One region of the Paenibacillus sp. plas6 genome, then DNA from elsewhere that is predicted to be linked to it. Evidence: riboswitches for the same ligand, from Rfam matches in the RefSeq annotation. Region 1 holds a riboswitch; each other region holds the start of a gene.
What was found. Region 1 has a riboswitch for thiamine pyrophosphate ahead of thiM (hydroxyethylthiazole kinase). Riboswitches for the same ligand answer to the same signal wherever they lie in the genome.
Positions count from the first base shown of each region.

Region 2: it holds a riboswitch for thiamine pyrophosphate, as region 1 does, so the genes downstream of both, AC2TDL_RS17975 (ABC transporter substrate-binding protein) here and thiM (hydroxyethylthiazole kinase) in region 1, are expected to answer to the same signal.
Region 3: it holds a riboswitch for thiamine pyrophosphate, as region 1 does, so the genes downstream of both, AC2TDL_RS12455 (ECF transporter S component) here and thiM (hydroxyethylthiazole kinase) in region 1, are expected to answer to the same signal.

Region 1 is NZ_CM170151.1:3,433,427-3,438,389, forward strand. It holds gene ylbJ (sporulation integral membrane protein YlbJ) at 49-1,128, opposite strand; TPP riboswitch at 1,504-1,622, shown strand; TPP riboswitch at 1,665-1,788, shown strand; gene thiM (hydroxyethylthiazole kinase) at 1,966-2,787, shown strand; gene thiE (thiamine phosphate synthase) at 2,774-3,430, shown strand; gene thiD (bifunctional hydroxymethylpyrimidine kinase/phosphomethylpyrimidine kinase) at 3,472-4,302, shown strand; gene tenA (thiaminase II) at 4,302-4,961, shown strand.
Region 2 is NZ_CM170151.1:4,067,560-4,072,522, forward strand. It holds gene AC2TDL_RS17965 (LysR family transcriptional regulator) at 1-340, opposite strand, end outside; gene AC2TDL_RS17970 (glycosyltransferase) at 523-1,581, opposite strand; TPP riboswitch at 1,765-1,876, shown strand; gene AC2TDL_RS17975 (ABC transporter substrate-binding protein) at 2,127-3,176, shown strand; gene AC2TDL_RS17980 (thiamine-binding protein) at 3,240-3,539, shown strand; gene AC2TDL_RS17985 (ABC transporter permease) at 3,529-4,302, shown strand; gene AC2TDL_RS17990 (ABC transporter ATP-binding protein) at 4,302-4,963, shown strand, end outside.
Region 3 is NZ_CM170151.1:2,754,577-2,759,539, forward strand. It holds partial or broken gene AC2TDL_RS12430 (IS1595 family transposase) at 1-68, shown strand, start outside; gene AC2TDL_RS12435 (hypothetical protein) at 119-274, opposite strand; gene AC2TDL_RS12440 (IS30 family transposase) at 472-1,431, shown strand; gene AC2TDL_RS12445 (hypothetical protein) at 1,681-2,067, shown strand; gene AC2TDL_RS12450 (hypothetical protein) at 2,074-2,376, shown strand; TPP riboswitch at 2,533-2,646, shown strand; gene AC2TDL_RS12455 (ECF transporter S component) at 2,729-3,298, shown strand; gene AC2TDL_RS12460 (ABC transporter ATP-binding protein) at 3,357-4,963, shown strand, end outside.

The DNA of each region.
Region 1 (4,963 bases):
TAAAAGCATAGCTGAAATGAAAGCAATGTTCAAGGTGTAATAACTTCTTTAGCTGGGTCCTAGCCAATTCCAAAGGAGATACAATAAAATGACCGAAACAATGCAGTGCAGAAGCCGAGCAAATAGAAAAGGAGTATATCGTATCGAGGTGTGACTTAATATACTGGCAATTTGCGCATGCACTGAAAGTCCGCCCCAAGAAAGCACTGCAACAGCGAGCGCTGCTTGATGCTGCAAAGGAAGTGCAGTTAAACTGGCTTGTTGCGCACCAAGCGTAACTTCAAATACGCCTGGAATAATGCCTTCTGCTATGAGCGGAGAAATTCCCAGCAATTGAAACAAATGCTCTAATGCAACAATCATCGTTGCTAAAAGTTTAGCATCAGACAATAACTGAAGAACGACAGAAAAGAACACGACTAATCCGCCAACAACAATCATTAGACGTAACGCAGAATTGATTGCTTGATGAATAATGACAGCCAGCGATCGGCCATCCAGCAGTCTTGCCTCATGCATCGCGTGCAGAGCTTGATGTAGCAGGCTGCGTTGATATTGACCAGCAAAGCTTTTAGTTGCTAACTTATTGAATGCCTTCTTCTCTTCTTCGCTTACATCATGAAACCGCATAAGAATACCTACAATTAATGCCCCAATATAATGAGCAGCAGCTAGGATAACTGCCAGTTTTGCCTGTCCAAAGAAGCCAATTGAAACCGCACCAATTAAAAAAATCGGGTCAGAGGAGGTGGTAAAGGCTACTAAGCGCTCACCTTCACGTCGATTTAGTAAGCGTTGCTCATATAATTGGGCTGTTAACTTTGCTCCAACAGGATAACCAGAAATATATCCTAGCGTAACGACAAAGCCGCCAATGCCAGGAATACGAAAGATTGGTCGCATTAACGGATCTAAAATTTTTCCGAAAAAGTGCACTACACCGAAGCCAAGCATAAGTTCAGATATAACAAAGAAAGGAAATAGTGCAGGAAATAAAACTTCCCACCAGATGGCTAAACCACGTAACGAAGCGCTTAGTGCCTGCTGTGGAAAGAGAAGCATAAGTAGGATGATTATTGACGATAATATACCAAGCAAACTTAATGGTCGGAACAGTATTTTTAACATACGGGTACATCCTATTCTCTTAATTTTTAATTCTTATAAATATATATGAAATAGGAGGTACAAGCATGCCGCTTAGCTAACAATCAATATTTGTAATGTAAACGTAATACAAATTGACCACTAAACAATGACGAAATGTGATATACTAAATATATATGAGATGATGGAGTGATGATCATGGCCATTCTGACAGGTATTCTAGTATGCGCGTTTGTATATGTGATCAGAGAAGCAGTATCCTCCCCAGCAAATAATAAAGATTATGATTATAAATAAAGTTGTAAATTTTACAAGTTTAGATAGCCAGTTCTGCTATGGTGCAGAGACTGGCTTTTTTATTTCTCTTGAAAAATAGTAAAATTGCCAGTATAATACAAATTATTGCAGGGGAGCTTGCAGACATGATCGTCTTACAGGCTGAGAGGAAGGTGAAGCCTTCGACCCTTTGACCTGATGCGGATAATGCCGCCGTAGGAAGTCGTCGATGAACTATTTTCAGGAGGCGCTCCCAAGGTGTCTCCTTTTTTAATTGAATAGAGATTTGGCAGGGGAGCTTGCAGACAAGACAAGATTGTCTTAACAGGCTGAGAGGAAGGTGAGACCTTCGACCCTTAACCTGATGCGGATAATGCCGCCGTAGGAAGTCATCGATGGAGTTTTTCATAGGAGGCACCCGAGGTGTCTCCTTTTTTTTGCTACTGAAGGTGCATAGAATCCAAGGTCATTGGAACAAAGTAAGACGCTTTTCTATCTTGTTTTGCTGTAAAAGAGGGTCATGTTGCAATGTTCTGATTGCAAGTAATCTTCAAATCTCAAATTGATAGAGGAGTGTATGTAATGTTTGAAATTTTGCTAACTAACGTTCGTAAGACTGGTCCGCTCGTCCACAATATTACAAACTATGTGACCGTCAATGATTGTGCCAACATTGTGCTCGCTTGTGGGGCATCTCCGATTATGGCAGACGATGTGAAAGAAGTTGCGGAGATTACTGCAATTTGTGGCAGTCTTAATATTAATCTCGGCACGTTAAACGAAAGTACCTTTGCCGCTATGCTGGCTGCAGGAAAAAAAGCAAATGAATTGGCACATCCCGTTGTCTTTGATCCAGTTGGTGTTGGTGCCTCAAAATTGCGTACAGATTCAGCCTTTAAGCTGCTTGAGGAAGTTCAATTCACTTGTATACGCGGGAATATTTCAGAAATTAAAACATTAGCTCATGGCAGTGGAACGACCAGAGGAGTCGATGCTGATGCAGCTGATAAAGTAACGGATGAGAATTTAGACGAAGCGGTTAGTTTTGCAAAAGCATTTGCTCAAAAACATAGAACGGTTGTAGCTATAACTGGTGCAATCGATATTGTTGCCAATGAAAACCAAGCATACTGTATTCGCAATGGTCATCCTATAATGTCCTCGATAACTGGTACTGGTTGTCAGCTTTCAGCTTTGATAGCATCGTTTTTAGCAGCAAATCCACAGCATCCTTTACAAGCAACTGCAGCGGCGGTTTGTGCGATGGGCATAGCAGGAGAACTTGCTCATTTGCGACTATCCCCTATGGATGGCAATGCATCTTGCAGAAACTATATCATTGATGCCATTTATAATTTAACACCGACACAGTTGGAGAAAGGTGCAAAGTATGAAGTGCGATAAGAAACATATGTTACTTTATGCAGTTACAGATCGAGCCTGGGTCGGTAAGCAAAGTCTGTATGAGCAAGTAGAATCTGCCCTGAAAGGTGGGGTTACCTGTGTGCAACTTCGTGAAAAAGAACTCGGCTATGAAGCGTTTTTGGCAGAAGCGCTAGAAATAGCTGACCTCTGTAAGCAATATGGTGTTCCTTTCTTTGTTAATGACAATGTGGAAATTGCTATTTCGTGTAATGCAGATGGGATTCATGTTGGCCAGGGGGATATGAACGTTTCGCAGGTTCGGTCTTTAGTTGGTGACAGAATGATGATTGGTGTGTCGGTGCATAACGTTGAAGAAGCTTTAGAGGCTGTTCGTAACGGAGCAGATTGCCTTGGAATAGGTGCTGTCTTTTCTACTGCTACCAAGCAGAATGCAAAAGCTGTAACTCTCCAGACACTTCGCGATATTTGTCATGCCGTAGATCTTCCAGTAGTTGCGATTGGTGGGATTAACAAAAGCAATATGCTGCAATTAGCAGATTCTGGGGTTGATGGAGTGGCCTTAGTTAGTGCTATTTTTGCTGCCGAGGATATTGAGCATGAATGTCGCGAACTTCGCAAGCTGGCTGAGCTGACTGTCAATAGACATAATACCGTTTCTTAAGGAATCATTTACTTGTAAATTATAAGGCAAGGAGAATGAGTATGAGAACAGCATTAACAATTGCTGGCAGTGATTGCAGTGGAGGCGCTGGTATTCAAGCCGATCTAAAAACGATGACAATGAACGGAGTTTACGGGATGAGTGCAATTACTGCCTTAACTGCACAAAATACAACAGGAGTAACCGCTATTGTTGAAGTATCTCCGCAATTTTTGCTGCAACAAATAGATATGATTTTTACAGATATTGTTCCTGATGCAGTAAAAATAGGGATGGTTTCGAATTCGGAGCTAATGGAAGTTATTGCTGAGCGCCTAATTTATTATAAAGCAAAAAACGTTGTGCTTGATCCAGTTATGGTTTCTACTTCTGGCTCTAAGCTAATGCAGGATGATGCAATTGCTATGCTAAAAGAAAAATTGCTGCCGCTAGCGACTGTTATCACACCTAATATACCAGAAGCAGAAGTGCTGTCTAGTATGAGGATTGAGGATGAGGAGGATATGATGGTTGCCGCACAATGGATTAGCGAAGCTTACAAATGCTCGGTTTTGCTAAAGGGTGGCCATGGCGTCAATGATGCCAATGATCTGCTTTATGCCAATCAGAAGTTGCAATGGTTCCGTGGCAAGCGAATTGAAACTTCGAATACGCATGGAACTGGCTGCACGCTATCGAGCGCAATTGCTGCCAATTTGGCAAAAGGCTTTGAGCTATCTGCTTCTGTGCAGCGGGCGAAAAATTATGTTACCGGTGCTTTAGCTGCTATGCTCAATCTTGGACAAGGAAATGGTCCAATACATCATACATTTCATTTAACTGGTGAGTTTGCATTAGAAAATAATTTAAGTCATATAGGAGAACGATTTTAATGAAAACTGTGGATAGATTGTTAGATGCAGCTAAAGACATTTGGCAACAATATAATAAGCACCCCTTTGTTATGGGAATCCAAGACGGGACACTTTGTAAGGATAAATTTCGACATTATATTATTCAAGACTCTCTTTACCTTGAGGACTATGCGAAGGTATTTGCAATTGGTGTGGCAAAAGCGAAAAGCCTAGAAACGACTAAATTGTTTGCCAAATATATTTCAATCATCAATGGAGAACTGGACATTCATCGCGGATATTTAAACAGACTTCATGTAACAGAGGAAGAGATTAATAATACTCCTCGCTCATTAGATAATCTCTCCTATACCTCATATATGCTGCGAGTTGCATATGAGGAGGGAGAGGCGGAAATTTTAGCTGCGATTCTTTCTTGCGCTTACAGCTATGAGATCATTGCCAAAACAATACTTAAAAATAATCCTGCTTCTATTCATCATGATTTTTATGGAGATTGGATAAAAGGATACAATTCTGAGCGTTATTCAGAAGATAATGCTTTGCTGTTAAATACACTGAATACGCTGACGGAGCATTACACCGAAAAGCAGATTAAGCATTTAATCGATGTGTTTGTTGCCTGCTCCCGCTATGAATTAGCGTTTTGGGAAATGTCTTGGAATTTATCCGTGTAAGT
Region 2 (4,963 bases), 630 kb from region 1:
TGTCCAGTACTGGTAAGATCACATCTTTTATAATTGCACCGTTTGAACCTATGCGAATATAGCCCATCTTAAATTGCTTTAGCATTTGGATAGAGTTCTCTGCTGCTGCAAACTGATGAAAAGCTTTCTCAACATAATCAGCAAGCATTTGACCTTCTTGAGTCAATTTTACACCTTTAGATAATCGAGTTATTAAAGTAACTCCAAGGTTCTGCTCAAGCTGTTTAATCGCATAACTGACAGATGGCTGGGTAATATGTAATTGCTGGGCAGCCTTCGTTAAATTTTTAGTCTTCGATACACTTAAAAAGATACGATACCATTCTGTATTAATATTCATTTGACATTAAACCCTTCTATGACAAAAATAACTATACATTATTTTACTTATTTCATTATTATAGTAATGCTTTCTCGAAAAAACAATGAAAAAGGGTTTATTGATGAGGGATTTGGACCAGGCTTTATGTAATGACTGGCGTTAACTCTAATTTTGCTTGGCTAACGCCAGTCTAAGTTAAATTAATCTTTTAGTAACCCTTTATTTTTATAGTAATTATCGTTATAGACAATACTTGGATGTTTAGGATTTAACTCCTTTGCTTTCTTATGATGCTCGACTGCTTTTTCGTAATCTTTTATTCGGTCATAGCAAACAGTTAGCTGTAAATGAGGTAGCCAGGTTGCTGTAGCAGGGTTATGAAAGCTCATATCAGAATTGTATTGTGAAGTAAATAGTGCTTGGTTGTACCAATAAATCGCTTCATTATATCGTCTTAAATCTGCAAAGATTCCTCCCATTTCACAACAGAAATCTGGACGTGGTGGGGTATATTCTAGTGTACGGAGTAGGCTGCGTAATGCCATATCGTAATTGCCTAGTTTGATATAGCAAAATTTTTTGCGTGAGCAAGCATTAATATTGTCTTCGATCCAGCCTCGTTTGCCATCAAGAAATTTATCATACCACTCAATCGCTTCCTCGTAGCGCCCGTGTTCACGTAACTCATTGGCAAAATAATACTGATCACGCGGCGAAAAAGATTCTCCCTGCTCCAAGCGCGCTAAGTAGATATTGATGTTACGATCAGTTGAATGTCGAATTTTTCGATGGGTAACGGCAACATCGGAATGATACGTTTTTCCATAGACAGCTAAATATTCATGTACTGGACCAATCCATTGAAAATTATTACTTCGCTTTACAAGACGATTACGGCGGTAGCTATAGGTTGGTTTTCCAGCATCATCAAACGCAAGATGGTACTTCATCGTTACTGTATCATAATCAAATCCAGGTTGTTTTTTTAACTCGATTAATTTCTCTAAATCCTCTGGCATAAGCACATCATCTGCGTCGAGCCATAGAATATAATCACTGGTCGCTTGCTTAAAGCTGTAATTACGTGCAGCAGCAAAATGATTAGTCCATTCATAATCATATACTTTTGCGCCAAGTGCGGCTGCAATTTCCTTAGTAGAATCTGTAGATCCAGTGTCTACAATAATGATTTCATCAACGGCAGGCTTAACACTGTTAATACAGCGCTCAAGTACATCTTCTTCATTTTTTACGATCATGCATAAGCTGATAGATATCAACATCATCACCCTTTATATATCAAATTGAAACGTGCTACGTTAAAATCTCCTTGTATTAGTCTATTAACCGTAAAAGCTAAAAGTGCTGGTCAAAGTCCTAAAAATTTAGGGGGTATTCAACCTTAGTTTTATTTGTTATAATGTGGGAAGCTTGACCAATTGAATAGTCACTTCGGGAGCTAAGAATACTTGGCTGAGAGGAGAACTGTTTTGTTCTCGACCGTGATACCTGAACTGGATAATACCAGCGTAGGAAATGTGCACTTGCTAAATCGGCAGTCATTTTCTATGTCGATTTTTATTTTGCCGTATTAATGAAATTTGGCGAAATTCGGCATAGTAAATATGCACTGTTTTGCATGATTGTGGAGAAAAAGAGGAATTCTATTTTCTGCATAATATCATGTGAAGATTGCTTGTTACAGGCATCCTTCCTGGTGTGAAGGATGCCTTTTTTCGTAGGGATGCTCGGTACTAACTGTTCAATTGGACAGCAATAGAAAAAAAGGAAGTGGAGAAGAGAGATGAAAAACGTAGCTTTGAAATCGTTATTAATCACAGCGCTAATTATGCTTTTAGCGGCTTGTGGCAACGGTGGTGCTAACAACAAAGAGCAAAATGTTAAGCAAGCAGAATCTGCAACTAATGTCAACGAGCAGCAAGGGGGAAATGAAGAACTGCAAAAAGTACGCTTAATGCTGGACTATACGCCAAATACGAATCATACTGGATTATATGTTGCACGTGATCTTGGCTATTTTGCTGAGCAAGGGCTAGAGGTAGAATTTATTGCTCCAGCAGATGGTGGTGCAGATGCACATGTTGCATCAGACAATGTTGAGTTTGGAATTAGCTATCAAGAAAACGTCACATTAGCGCGGATTGCTGGTTTACCAGTTGTTTCGCTTGCTGCAATTATTCAACATAATACTTCAGGCTTTGCTTCACCTAAAGCGAAAGGAATTGAAACTCCAAAGCAATTTGAAGGTATGCGCTATGGAGGTTGGGGTTCGCCAATTGAGCAAGCGACTATTGAATCATTAATGATAGCTACTGATGCTGACTTTAGCAAATTAAACATTATAAATATGGGCAACAGTGACTTTTTTTCAGCAATTGAACGTGATATTGACTTTGCATGGATTTTTTATGCATGGACTGGAATAGAAGCTGAGCTACGCGGCGTTGATCTTAATATGATTTATATGAAGGATTATAATGAGAATTTAGATTATTACACACCGATCGTCGTTACGAGCGAAAAGCTAATTGCTGACAATCCTGATTTAGTGAAACGCTTTGTTGCCGCGGTTGCAAAGGGTTATCAGTACAGCATTGACAATCCAGAGGAAGCGGCGGATGTTTTAATTGCAGCAGAGCCAGATTTAAATCCAGAGCTTGTTAAGGCAAGTCAGCAATGGTTAAGTCCACGTTATCAGGATGATGCAAAACGTTGGGGCGAGCAAAAGTTAGAAGTATGGCAAGGTTATGCGAACTGGATGTATAGCAATGGCTTGCTTGAAGGTGAGCTTGAAGCGGAAAAAGCGTTTACTAATGAGTTTTTACCAGAATAATAAGGAATGTTTAAGCTTAAAAGAGGTAATTTAGTTAGAGGATTAGTTAGAGGAGTGATTATGATGGCAAACGCATTGTTAAGTATCCAAATGATTCCTAAGACAAATAACGGTGAAAGTGTAATTCCATATGTTGATCAAGCTATCGCAATTATTAAAGCATCTGGCTTGCCATATCGTGTTGCCCCACTAGAAACAACGATAGAGGGCGATCTAGCTGAGCTATTATCGATCGTTCAGCGCATGCATGAAGCAATGATAGAAGCAGGCTGTCCTGGGGCATTATCGCAAATTAAAATCTCCTATAACCCGCAAGGCGTATCAATGGAAAAGCTATTGGAGAAGTATCCAAATGGACAATAAAAAATCAATTTGGCGGACAATTGTTCCGCCAATTGTTATGATTGCAATTCTTTTTATTTTATGGGAACTTGTCGTTCGAATTGAGCTTGTTGACCGATGGCTCATACCTTCACCAATCGAAGTAATAAAGGAAATAGGGACAGGCTGGGGAAGATTGCAGGAGCATTGGCTTGCCACGATTCGCCTTACCTTGCTTGGGTTTGCTTGCGGGGCTATATTTGGAATTTTACTGGGCATGCTGCTTCATTTTCTACCGTTATTTCGCAATGCGATGTATCCAGTATTAATTTTATCGCAAAATATTCCGGTTATTGTTATTGCGCCAATTATTACAATGTTACTTGGCTTCGGGATATTGCCAAAAATCTTATTAATTACGTTAGTGTGCTTTTTCCCAATCAGTATTGCAATGCTAAGCGGATTAGCCCAAGTTGATCACCATCTGAAAAATTATATGGGGATGATTGGCAGTAATAAATGGCAGCAGTTTCGACATTTAGAGCTTCCTGGCTCATTAAGCAGTTTATTTAGCGGCTTGAAAATTGCGGCATCGTATAGCGTACTGACTGCAGTTGTTGCAGAATGGTTATCCCCTAAAATTGGCTTAGGCGGCTATATGATTCTTTCATCACGTGGCTATATGCCAGAACGTGTTTTTGCTGCAGTAGTATTAATTGTTTTTACAAGTTTGCTAATGTTTTGGTTAGTAGCTTTAATTGAAAAGCTTATCGTGCGCTGGCGCCCTAAGAAGGAGGTTTCCTAATGCTTAAACTAGTTGGAATTAGTAAAGCATTTGTTAATAAAGGAACGAGACATGAAGTTCTGCACAATATTAATCTTACTGTTCAAGATGGGGAATTTGTCTCTATAATAGGTCCTTCTGGCAGCGGCAAAACGACGCTTTTTCAATTAATTGGCGGCTTGCAGCAGGTTGATGCAGGGGAAGTTTGGCTGCAAAATAAAAATATTACTGGAAAAAAGGGGCATATTGCTTATATGCCACAACATGCATCGTTGCTTCCATGGTATACAGTGAAACGCAATGTAGCTTTAGCGTTGCAAATCGCAGGGATTGCTAAGAAGGAGGCGGAAGAGCAAGCTGAACACTGGTTAGCTCAAGTCGGGTTAGCGGAATATCGCGATGAATATCCACATAAGTTGTCTGGTGGAATGAGTCAGCGAGTTTCTTTCTTGCGCGCCCTGTTATCTCCACAGAAGCTGATGCTGCTAGATGAGCCATTTGGTGCTTTAGATGCATTGACAAGATTGCATATGCAGCATTGGCTGCTATCCATTTGGGAGCAGCATCGTCGCTCGGTATTGTTAGTTACGCACAGTATTGAGGAAGCATTATTATTATCTGATCGGATCATTGTATTTTCAGCAAATCCAGCAACTGTGGTTGATGAAATCACAGTACCGTT
Region 3 (4,963 bases), 680 kb from region 1:
AACAAATGCTTATTTCAGCATGTCAAAAATCTAACTATAATACTGTTGAAACGCTAAGAAGTGTATAAAAAAAGAGCCACAGGTTAGTGACTCGCTCTAAGTAGTGATTATGTAGTGCCTACGCTTTACATGCATCTACAAATTTTTTCGCCGCTATTAATGACATACCTGTTTCTTCTCTCAAAAACTTCACCGTTTTAACCTCACCGATGGAATTCAATTTCTCTTTTACTGAGGTAATCAGTTTCTCATTATATATTTCAGTATAGTCCATGTAGTAACACCACCTTCTATCTATAATATTCTATACGAATATTTAACCCTTTAGTTTCAATTAAACTGTTTTTGATAGTTTGAAATTCATTTTATATAAGAAAGATTGTAATATGAAGTGCGACACCTAAAAAAATAACTCATGACGAATTCGTGTAGAATGAAGTTACCAGACACCACCTACAAGGAGAACTCGTCATGAGCTATACACATCTTACCATAAACGAGCGTACAAAAATAGAAACATTATTACATTTAGGATGGAGTGCAAGAGCCATTGCACAGCAGATCAAGCGCCACCATTCTACGGTTTCTCGTGAAATACAACGCATGAATAACCACTCTTCTACTTATGAGGCTAGCGACGCACAAGCCGATTATCAGCACAAGCGGATGCAAAGTAAACCAAAAGGAAAGTGGAACAAAGACAGAGCACATTACCTTACTCAAACTCTGGCTGCAACATGGTCTCCAGAACAAATTGAAGGTCGAATGAAACAAGACGATCCTGAGCACGCGGTATCCTTTAAGACCATCTATCGCTGGATTTACCAGGGGAAGCTCGTCCAAGGAAACACCATCTTCTTGCGACACAAGGGAAAGCGTAGAAAGCCTCGTGAAAGCAGAGGTCGCTTTAATCTTGGATTATCCATCAGGCAACGTCCAAAAGAAGTGAAGCAACGTGAAACCTTTGGTCATTGGGAGCTTGATACTGTCGTTTCTAGCCGTGGTAAAAGTAAAGGCTGCTTGGCTACCTTTGTCGAACGAAAAACACGCTATTACTACGCTGTAAAAATGCCTGACCGTTCAGCCTTGTCTATGGAGAAAGCTGTTGCTACGGCTTTAGAAGAACTTGCTTTACCTATGTTTACAGCTACCGTTGACCGTGGGAAGGAATTCGCTTGCCATCAAGCATTGTTAGAAGAACACGGCTTGATGGTTTACTTTGCTGATCCTTATTCATCTTGGCAAAGAGGCAGTAACGAAAATGCCAATGGGCTTCTCAGAGAATTCTTTCCTAAGAAGTTCGACTTAAACACGATAGATCAAGCTGAACTTGAATGTGCTTTAGATTTAATCAACCATAGACCACGTAAATGTCTAGGTTGGAAAACTTCTCACGAAGCGATTATGGACGAGTTGTCGCACTTAGCTTGACAATCTATCATTTTAGTATTAAGTTCCCCATAGTCTTATGCCACGATTAACTGAATGGAAAAATTAGTTTGTGGTTTACTTTATATTAGATATATAATAAAAGTTATATATTGGAAATATATTTTAGAATTATTTGGAAATTGCAATACTATAAATTAAACAGTAATAGATGCAGATGAGAAATAGAATAAATGCTGTTTAATTTCAAGGCCTGTTGTTTGACAAAATACAATTAAGGTGGAGAAAACTATGGGATTTCTATTGAAGGCTTTATCTGTTTTAACTGGTAGTTCTGAAGAAACATTATTAAATGCACGAGCTGAAATGTCAAACAAATTTGGCAGCGGAAGATTAAGCACTGAAACGGAAAGAGAGTATGTATTCGAACAGCTATATTTATTTCTAAAAAACAATGGTATCCCGAGAGAACTTTCCAATGAACCGACAGGTGTAATCATCGGTTTTATTTTAGATTATCTCGTTCAGGACAAAAGAAATGGACGTTTCATACAAGTTACTAATCGAGTGCTGGTAGATTTTTATAATTTTGAGCTTGGCAATACCGATACACTAATAGAAGCATTATTAAAAATGGGAATTGATTTTGAACGATACGTTGAACATAAAGCGGGGTAATGATTGATGAGCGTTTTTTATCCAGCCGATCCGATTAATGATAAACAACTTTTATTAAACATTGTAGCAGTTAACTGGTACAATGAATGCTTAGAAACTGACTTTGAACTATGGCAGGTCCTCTGTAATTTTAACAATCATCAATTAAGAAATTTATTTGATGAAACGATGATGGGCGACTATCGCTTTGCATCATTCGTAAAAAAATCAATTAAGCTATGTTATGGCGGAGGATTTTTTGGTCCTTCTACACTTGCTATGAATAATTTTATTACGGATCTTAGAAAAACGATGAATAGTATGCACTAAGTCTAAGCCATAGCTGCAAAAGCTAGCAAAATTCACTAGAAAGCGTATGGCGCGGACGATAGAATTCAATCTTTTTTTACTTTTTTCGCATAAATATGAATGAATATAGTTGTCAAAAATGAAAAAATGTAGTACTTTATAAACAATCGAATAAGAATTTCCACATACGGGTGCTTGAGGGAATCAGGCTGAGATTGTAGCTGTAGTCCGCTACTGACCGGTTGATCTGATCTGGATAATACCAGCGTAGAGAGGGTGATGGAAGAACGTTTATTTTCCGTGCAATCAAACCGTCTAGCTATGTCTGGACGGTTTTTCTTTTTGTAATTTTGATAAGAAAAGGAGAATGTTGATGAAACAGTGGAAATTTACAGATGTGTTAGTAACGATTATGGTGGGCATCGTATTTGGAGTAATTATGAGATTTTGGGACGACTTTTATACGTTTCTTTCACCTATTTTGCCAACATTGAAGCAGCTAGTTTACGGAATGTGGTTTATGGTAGGTCCGTTTGCGTTTCTGCTCATTCGCAAACCGGGCGCCTCTTTGCTTGCTAGCTTAGCAGGTGCTGGGCTGTCTGCTGTTATAGGACACGGTGTAGAAGTATTAATATACGGGTTTGTCCAAGGGCTGGCTGCCGAGCTATTATTTGCAGCATTTCGCTACAAATCGTATAACATCGCAGTAGCGGGAATTGCAGGAGTGATGTCTTGTTTAGGAAGTTTTTCGCTCGATCTGTATTACGGCTATGCGGATTTGGAAGCCTGGGCGCTAGCTGTGAAATATGGATTAAGAGTGGTAAGCTCGTTTATTTTCACTGGTATATTCGCTTATTACATTATTAAGGCGCTTGAAGCTACTAAAGTAACGAACTTAATTCGTCCTGTTTCTCCAGATGAGTATAAGCAACTAGATCAGTAATTGATTACTTCCGATGCAAGGGGGATCTAGCGATATAGCTAGGCAAGGAGGAACAAACATGATAGTTGCAAATAGTAAATCTCAAGAAATTCCTGTACACGAAGGAAATCGTGAGGTTCGTGAGCCCCAAAATGTGGGTAATTCTTTATCGAACAATATGATTATTCATGATTGCGACATCTGCCTTAGTGTAGAAAATTTGCGGTTAAAATTTCCCGGGGAACCGAACATTTATTTTCAAAATTTAACCTTGCATATTCCTCAAGGACAAAAAGTGCTTATTTTAGGTCCAAGCGGTTCAGGAAAATCTACGTTATTGCAGGTGCTGTGCGGCTTAATTCCGAATTCCATCGAAGTGCCGCTGAAATATAGCCATATTCAATTGCCTGAATCGTGGGGATTTGTATTTCAAGACCCGGATACTCAATTTTGTATGCCCTGTGTGGACGAAGAGCTTGCTTTCGTGCTAGAGAATCTACAAGTGCCGCGACAAGAAATGGAATCGCGGATGCGTGAGGTGCTCGCTTGGGTAGGGCTATCGCTAGATAATCTTCATATTCCGATTCAAAAATTGTCCCAAGGGATGAAACAAAGACTAGCATTAGCCTCTGTATTGCTATTAAAGCCAATGACTGTGTTTTTGGACGAACCTTCGGCTTTACTGGATCCAGAAGGCACTGAGCAAATTTGGGCAGCGATAAAACATTCGCTAAATGATCGTACAGTAATCTTGGTTGAGCATAAAATTGACGCGATTTTAGACTGGATCGACAGAATCATCATGTTGGATGAACAAGGGCGACTTCTTGCAGACGGCACGCCGAGCGAGGTGTTTCGTTCTCATAAATCAGCATTAGTCCGGTATGGAATATGGTATCCTACAGTTTGGGACGAATATTTGGAATCATCCCGTTGGAAAGAGATCAAGGCGAATCGGCAACAAGCGGGTCTTTCTCTTATTGCTTGCAGCGATAATAGTTGCTCGGTCAACGAATCAATTTTGTCATTAGCACAATTTGATGCGTATCGTGGCAAACAATGCAAGCTGCACATCGATATGGCAAATATCGCTGCACAATCTTGGATTGCCGTGACGGGTGAAAATGGTGCAGGAAAAAGCACACTATTACTTGCTTTAGCACAGTTAATTTGGACTGCGGGGAAATATATTTTGCATGGGAAAGAGTTTTCTGAGCAATTGAAAAAACGTCATGTGCCAGAGGGAATAGCGCTGGTGTTTCAAAATCCAGAGATGCAGTTTGTGGCAGATTCTTTATTCGATGAATTAGCATTACCTTTAGTCAAGGAAGGAAAAAGACAGGAAGAAATTGCTGTGGAAGTACAGCGGCTGCTTACATATTTCCATATGGATCATCTCGATCCCCAGCGGCATCCGTATGACTTATCTTTAGGGCAAAAGCGCAGATTGAGCGTAGCAACGGCAATGTCTAGACAGACATCCGTGTTGCTGCTGGATGAACCGACATTCGGACAGGATGCACGCAATACGTTTGCGATTTTAGAATATTTAGAGCAGCTAAGAGTTAATGGGAAAACTATCGTTATGGTGACGCATGATCGGCGCGTGGTCGAACATTTTGCCACTGAAGAATGGGTCATTGAAAAAGGGCGTTTAAAGGAAATACGCAAGATTTGGCGCTCATA